Linked DNA regions of Alkalilimnicola ehrlichii MLHE-1. The protein of the gene in region 1 interacts with the protein of each later gene in a pairwise test. Links are inferred from orthologs where the notes say so. Each region holds a gene or a part of one and is shown on either strand. Other genes may lie near its edges.

Region 1 (3,434 bases):
ACGCCCGCGCCGGGCTGCCGGCCACGTAGACCGCGGTGCCATCAAGACCGGCGGCACCGCCGCCAACGCCGCGCAGTTGCCAGCCGCAGGCGCTGAGCAGCAGGGCCAGCAGCAGGGCCATTCCAAGCGTTGCCGGGCGGTTCATTCTCCTTCCCCCCATGGGCATGGGTCGGTGGTGGCGTGGCGCCGCGGCGCCGGCGGGTCAGTTGGCGACAATATTCACCAGTTTACCCGGCACCACAATCACCTTGCGCACCGTCTTGCCCTCGGTGAAGCGCTGCACCTTTTCGTCCGCCAGGGCCGCCGCTTCGGCCGCCGCCTTGTCGGCGTCGGCGGGCAGCTGCAGCCGGCTGCGCAGTTTGCCGTTGACCTGCACCACCAGCTCAATGGTGTCGCGGGTCAGCGCCGACTCGTCCACCGCCGGCCAGCGGGCATCGATCACCGCCTCATCATGGCCCAGGGCCTGCCAGCAGACGTGGGTCACGTGCGGCGCGATGGGCGCCAGGATCAGCGTGGCCGCCTCCAGCCCCTCCTGCAGCACCGCGCGCGCGGCCCCGGACGGTTCGTTGGCCGCCGCCTTACCCAGGGCGTTGCACAGCTCCATGACCGCGGCGATGGCGGTATTGAAGGTGTAGCGCCGGCCCACGTCGTCGGAGGCCTTGGCGATGGTCTCGTGGACCTTGCGACGCAGGTCGCGGGCGGCGTCGTCCAGGGACGCCACGTCCAACGCCGGCACCGGGCCGGCGGCCACATGGTCGCGCACCAGCCCGTAGTACCGGCGCAGGAAGCGATAGGCCCCCTCCACGGCGGAGTCGGACCACTCCAGGGACTGGTCCGGCGGCGCGGCGAACATGGTGTAGAGGCGGACGGTGTCGGCGCCGTAGCGGTCGATGAGCGCCTGCGGGTCGACGCCGTTGTTCTTGGACTTGGACATCTTCTCGATGGCGCCCATGACCACCGGCTCGCCATCGTCCTCGAGCACCGCGGAGACCGGCCGCCCGCGCTCGTCCCGCTGCACGGTGACCTCGGCGGGGTTGTACCAGTCCTTGCCGCCATCCCCGCGCTCCCGGTAGTAGGTTTCAGCGATGACCATGCCCTGGGTAAGCAGGTTGCGGAAGGGCTCGTCGCTCTGCAGCAGGCCCTCGTCGCGCATCAGCTTGTGGAAGAAGCGGGCGTAGAGCAGGTGCAGGATGGCGTGCTCGATGCCACCGATGTACTGGTCCACCGGCAGCCATTGATCGGCCCGCTCATCCAGCATGGCCCCCTTTTGGTCGGCGCAGGCGAAACGGGCGTAGTACCAGGAGGATTCCATGAAGGTGTCGAAGGTGTCGGTCTCACGCCGCGCCTCGCCCCCGCATTGGGGGCAGGTGGTCTGGTAGAACGCCGGCAGGTCCTTGAGCGGCGAGCCGCCCCCGGTGACGTCCACATCCTCGGGCAGCACCACCGGCAGATCCTCGTCCGGCACCGGCACGTCGCCACACGCCGGGCACTGGATCATGGGGATGGGCGCGCCCCAATAGCGCTGGCGGGAAATGCCCCAGTCGCGCAGCCGGTAGTTAACCGTACGCTCCCCCTTGCCCAGGCCCTCCAGCTTCTCGCCGATGGCCTGGCGGGCCTCGGCGGAGGGCAGCCCGGAGAACTCGCCGGAGTCGGCCAGCACCCCGTCGTCGGTGAAGGCGCCCTCGCTCACGTCCGCCCGCTCTTCGGCGGAGGGGTGCACCACGGGGCGGATATCCAGGCCGTACTTGCTGGCGAACTCCCAGTCCCGCTGGTCGTGGGCCGGCACGGCCATCACCGCGCCGTGGCCGTATTCCATCAGCACGAAGTTGGCCACCCAGATGGGCACCTGCTCGCCGGTGAGCGGGTGCACCGCCTTCAGGCCGGTGTCCATGCCGCGCTTTTCCATGGTGGCGATATCGGCCTCGGCCACCCCGCCCTTGCGGCAGTCCTCGATGAAACGCTGCATCTCCGGGTTGCCCTCGGCCGCTTCCGCGGCCAGCGGGTGTTCCGGGGCCAGGCCCACGTAGGTGACGCCGTAGAGGGTGTCCGGGCGGGTGGTGTAAACCCGCAGGGTGTCGCTGTGCCCCGCCACCGCAAAATCCAGCTCCACGCCCTCGGAGCGGCCGATCCAGTTGCGCTGCATGGCGCGCACCTGCTCCGGCCAGCCGGGCAGCTCGTCCAGCGCCTCCAGCAGCTCGTCGGCGTAGTCGGTGATGCGCAGGAACCACTGGGGGATGTCCCGCCGCTCCACCACCGCACCGGAGCGCCAGCCCCGGCCGTCCACCACCTGTTCGTTGGCCAGCACGGTCTGGTCCACAGGGTCCCAGTTGACGGTGGCGGTCTTTTTGTAGACCAGGCCCTTCTTGTAGAGGCGGGTGAACAGCCACTGCTCCCAGCGGTAGTACTCCGGGTCGCAGGTGGCAAACTCGCGGTCCCAGTCGTAGGCGAAGCCCAGGCGCTGGAGCTGGCCGCGCATGGTCTCGATGTTCTCGCGGGTCCAGCGGGCCGGGGGCACGCCGTGTTTCATGGCGGCGTTTTCGGCGGGCAGGCCGAAGGCGTCCCAGCCCATGGGCTGGAGCACATTGCGCCCCTGCATGCGCTGGTAGCGGCTGATCACGTCGCCGATGGTGTAGTTGCGCACATGGCCCATGTGCAGACGCCCGCTGGGATAGGGGAACATCGAGAGGCAGTAGAATTTCTCGCCCTCACGCTCCTCGCGGGCGGCGAAGCTCTGCTGCTCGTCCCAGTAACGCTGGGCCTGGGCCTCGATCTGTTCGGGTTGATAGCTTGCGTCCATGGGCCTTTATCACGTTGAACGGTTGGCGGGTTGCGGGCGCGGCGGCGCGCCCCGGGAAACCCGCAAGGATACCGCAGGGGGCGGCGACACTCCACCGAGCCGCCCGGCGGCTGGCCAAGCCGGGCCACACGCGTTTAAATGGGGTGAACGAGCCAGACAACGGAGCGCGGCCATGAACGACGAACAGAAAAAAGAAGAGCAACAGCACCTGCTGCGCGGCTACGATCGCATGCTGGATCGCATCCGCGAGCGCATCAAGGGTGACCGGCACAGCGTGGCCGATGCGCTCCAATGGGCCAAGGAGCAGGCGGTGGAACTGGGCGAGCTCACCCGCGACGAGGCGGAGAACATTGCCGAGTACCTGCGCCGCGACGTGGAGGAGGCCGGGCGCTTCCTGGCCCACACCGACGAGCGCGACCTGCGCGGCTGGTTCCAGATGGACCTGCAACTGCTGGAGAACTGGCTCTGGGACGCCTTCTCCTCGGTGGCCGACCGCACCCGGGTGGAGTGGCTGGAGTTCCAGCGCACCGGCCACGTGCGCGAGGAATACCGCACCGGGGAGATCACCGGCCCCGGGGTGCTCGAATGCCAGGAATGCGGGCGCAACATGACTTTCAGCCAGACGGGCCACGTCCCC
Region 2 (3,299 bases), 310 kb from region 1 along the record:
GCGACCGCCCCGACCTGGCCGCCCTCGGCACCAACGGCCCCGGTACCGCCGGCCGGGACGAGCCCGTCGTCGAATTGCCCGCCGGCCCGCAGGTCGATATCGAGGCAGCGGACCTGGAGGACAAGATCGTCGCCATCCACGTGGCGGCGCCCGAGGGCCATGTCTTCGTCGCCGACGCGCTGGTGGATGCGCTGCAGCGGGCGGGTCTGGAGTACGGTGAGCACGGCATCTTCCACCGCCACGTGCGCACGGAACGGGGCCCGGCGCGGGTCTTCAGTGTCGCCAACATGATCAAGCCGGGCTGGTTCGATCTGGACCGGGCCGCCGAGGATGAGACCCCGGGGGCGGCCTTCTTCCTGCAACTGCCGGGCCCGGTGGACGGCATGGCGGCCTTCGACGACATGCTGGGGGTGGCCCGTCGGGTGGCTGATGAGCTCGGCGGTCGGCTGCTCGACGGCCGGCGGTGTGACCTCTCCCGTCAGGCCATGGAGCACATCCGCGAGGAGCTGCGCGAGTATCGTCGCCGGCTGCACCTGGCGGCCCGCAAGCAGCAGGGGTGAGCGGGATGGCGCAAACGGGAACCGACCCGCAGGCCCGCATCGAGGCCCTGCGCCGGGAGATCCGCGAGCACGACCACCGCTATTACGTGCTGGATGCGCCGGTGATCGCGGATGCCGAGTATGACGCCCTGATGGCCGAGCTCCAGGCCCTGGAGGCGGAGCACCCCGAGCTGATCACCCCGGACTCCCCCTCCCAGCGGGTGGCCGGGCGCCCCGCCGAGGGGTTCGGCGAGGTGACGCATGCCGAGCCTATGCTCTCGCTGGACAACGCCTTCGAGGAGGCGGACCTGGCGGAGTTCGACCGCCGGGTACGCCAGGCCCTGGGCCTCGACCCCGTGGTCTATGTGGCCGAGCCCAAGCTGGACGGGCTGTCGGTGAGCATCCGCTATGAGGACGGCCGGTTGGTGCGGGCCGGTACCCGCGGCGACGGCCGGGTGGGGGAGGCGATCACCGAGAACGTCCGCACCATCCGCAGTGTGCCCCTGCGTCTGCGCGGCGAGGGCTGGCCACCGGTGATGGAGGTGCGCGGCGAGGTGGTGATCCGCCGCGCCGATTTCGAACGCCTGAACGAACAGCGCCTGGCGGACGGCGAGCGCCCCTTCGCCAATCCGCGTAATGCCGCCGCGGGCAGCCTGCGTCAGTTGGATCCGCGGATCACCGCCCGCCGCCGACTCACCTTCTTCACCTTCGGGGTCGCCGCCGCCGGGCGCCTGGCCGCCAGCCACCATGAGGTGCTGGACAAGCTGGCCGGGTGGGGCTTTCGGGTCAATGAGCGGGTGGAGCGGGTGCGCGGCCTTGACGGCTGCCGCGAGTATTACCAGCGACTGCTGGCGGATCGCGACGAACTCTCCTTCGAGATCGATGGGGTGGTCTACAAGGTGGATGACCTGGATGCCCGCGAGGAGCTGGGCTTCACCGCCCGCGCCCCGCGCTGGGCCATCGCCTGGAAACTGCCGGCGCAGGAGGCGACCACGGTGGTGCGCCGGATCCTGCCGTCGGTGGGGCGCACCGGGGCGATCACCCCGGTGGCGGAGCTGGAGCCGGTGGGGGTGGGCGGGGTCACGGTGAGCCGCGCCACGCTACACAACCTGGATGAGGTGCGGCGTAAGGATGTGCGTAAGGGCGATACGGTGATGGTGCGCCGGGCCGGCGACGTGATCCCGGAGATTACGGCGGTGGTGACCGAGAAGCGGCCCGAAGGGGCGGAGCCCTGGGCGATGCCGGCGGAGTGCCCGGTCTGTGGCTCGGAGGTGTTGCGCCTGGATGACGAGGCGGTGCACCGCTGCATGGGCGGTCTCTATTGCCCGGCGCAGCGCGAGGGCGCCCTGCTGCATTTTGCCTCGCGCAAGGCCCTGGATATCGACGGCCTGGGCGAGAAGGTCGTCAGTCAGTTGGTGGAGCGGGGCATGGTGCGCTCGCCGGCGGATCTGTTCACTCTGGAGCACTGCCAGCTCGCCGGCCTGGAGCGGATGGGGGACAAGTCAGCCGACAACCTGGTCGCGGCGCTGGATAAGGCGCGGCGGACAACGCTGCCGCGGTTTCTGTATGCGCTGGGGATCCAGCACGTGGGGGAGGTGACCGCGCGGCGGCTGGCGGAGCACTTCGGGTCGCTGGAGGCGATCATGAATGCCGATGAGTCGGCGCTGGCGGAGACCCCGGACGTGGGCCCGGTGGTGGCGCAGGCGATTGCCCATTTCTTTGCCGAGCCGCATAACCGTGAGGTGGTGCAGGCGTTGCGTGCGGCCGGTGTCACCTGGGAGGAGGTGGATCCGGCGGAGCGCGGCGAGCAGCCGCTGGCCGGCAGGACCTTTGTCCTGACCGGGACGCTCTCGGGGATGACCCGGGATGAGGCGAAGGCGGCCCTGGAGGCGTTGGGGGCGCGGGTGAGTGGCAGTGTCTCGAAGAAGACGGACTATCTGGTGGCCGGGGAGAAGGCGGGGAGCAAGCTGGCCAAGGCGGAGTCGCTGGGGGTGGAGGTGTTGGACGAGCAGGCCTTGCAGGCGCTGCTGCAGGAGCATGGTCGCTGATTACCAGAGTGACTTGCCTTTCGGCAGCAAAGGGGGCTGGCTATGGCTTCGATCTGGGGGCCCTTGAGCTGGGCGTCGGCCCTGCGATTCAGGGGACGCCGTAAACCCTTGCAAGCTGCGCTTCCTGCTTCGCTTGCAAGTCCAGCCCGACCATCCATGGTCGGTCGTTCGCCGCAGTGCGGCTCACCCCTGAATCGGTGCCCCTGCACCCGGCACGGGCGGCGGTGCCACCTTTTCGGCGAGGTGGCATGGTCCTGCCCCTTTTTCAGAACACCATCTCCGAGAAGTCGTAGCTCATCTCGCGGGTCGGTTCCTGCAGGAAGTCGCCCTGCACGTAGTCGGCGCCGTATTCCCACATCAGCGCCAGTGCGGCCGGGCTGCCCAGGTAGCCGGCCACCACCTGTTGGCCCATCTGGTGGGCGGTTTCGATGATTTGACGGACCAGGCGCTGGTTCTCCTCCGTCTGTTCGATGTCGGCGGTGAGTGAGTCGTCCAGCTTCACCAGGTCGGAGTGCAGGTGCTTGAGCAGTTGGAAGGGGTTCAGGGCGCTGCCGAAGTGGTCCAGGGAGAGCTTGCAGCCCAGGCGGTCGAGCCCCTGCTGTAGGGCCTTGGCCTGATTGAGCTGGGTGACCACCACCGGTTCGTTGAGCTGGAAGACCAGGGTCGCCGGGTCGGCCTGGTGGTGTTCGAGTTCTTCGCTCAGCAGGTCGAG

What was found.
Region 2: the proteins of leuS (region 1) and ligA interact in binary tests that used the Escherichia coli proteins (3 or more experiments, as listed by UniProt). The link is inferred for Alkalilimnicola ehrlichii MLHE-1 from one-to-one orthologs.

Annotation. Positions count from the first base shown.
Region 1 is NC_008340.1:445,423-448,856, reverse strand. The notes cover bases 1-3,123. They hold leuS (leucine--tRNA ligase), read right to left. Parts: upstream 2,798-3,123; coding sequence 203-2,797; downstream 1-202. Other genes in these bases: MLG_RS02005 (zinc ribbon-containing protein), read left to right, coding at 2,970-3,123; MLG_RS02015 (LPS-assembly lipoprotein LptE), read right to left, coding at 1-145. Also shown: more of MLG_RS02005, read left to right, coding at 3,124-3,434.
Region 2 is NC_008340.1:754,095-757,393, forward strand. The notes cover bases 89-3,076. They hold ligA (NAD-dependent DNA ligase LigA), read left to right. Parts: upstream 89-565; coding sequence 566-2,587; downstream 2,588-3,076. Other genes in these bases: zipA (cell division protein ZipA), read left to right, coding at 89-560; MLG_RS03520 (EAL domain-containing protein), read right to left, coding at 2,853-3,076. Also shown: more of zipA, read left to right, coding at 1-88; more of MLG_RS03520, read right to left, coding at 3,077-3,299. UniProt on the Escherichia coli protein: DNA ligase that catalyzes the formation of phosphodiester linkages between 5'-phosphoryl and 3'-hydroxyl groups in double-stranded DNA using NAD as a coenzyme and as the energy source for the reaction.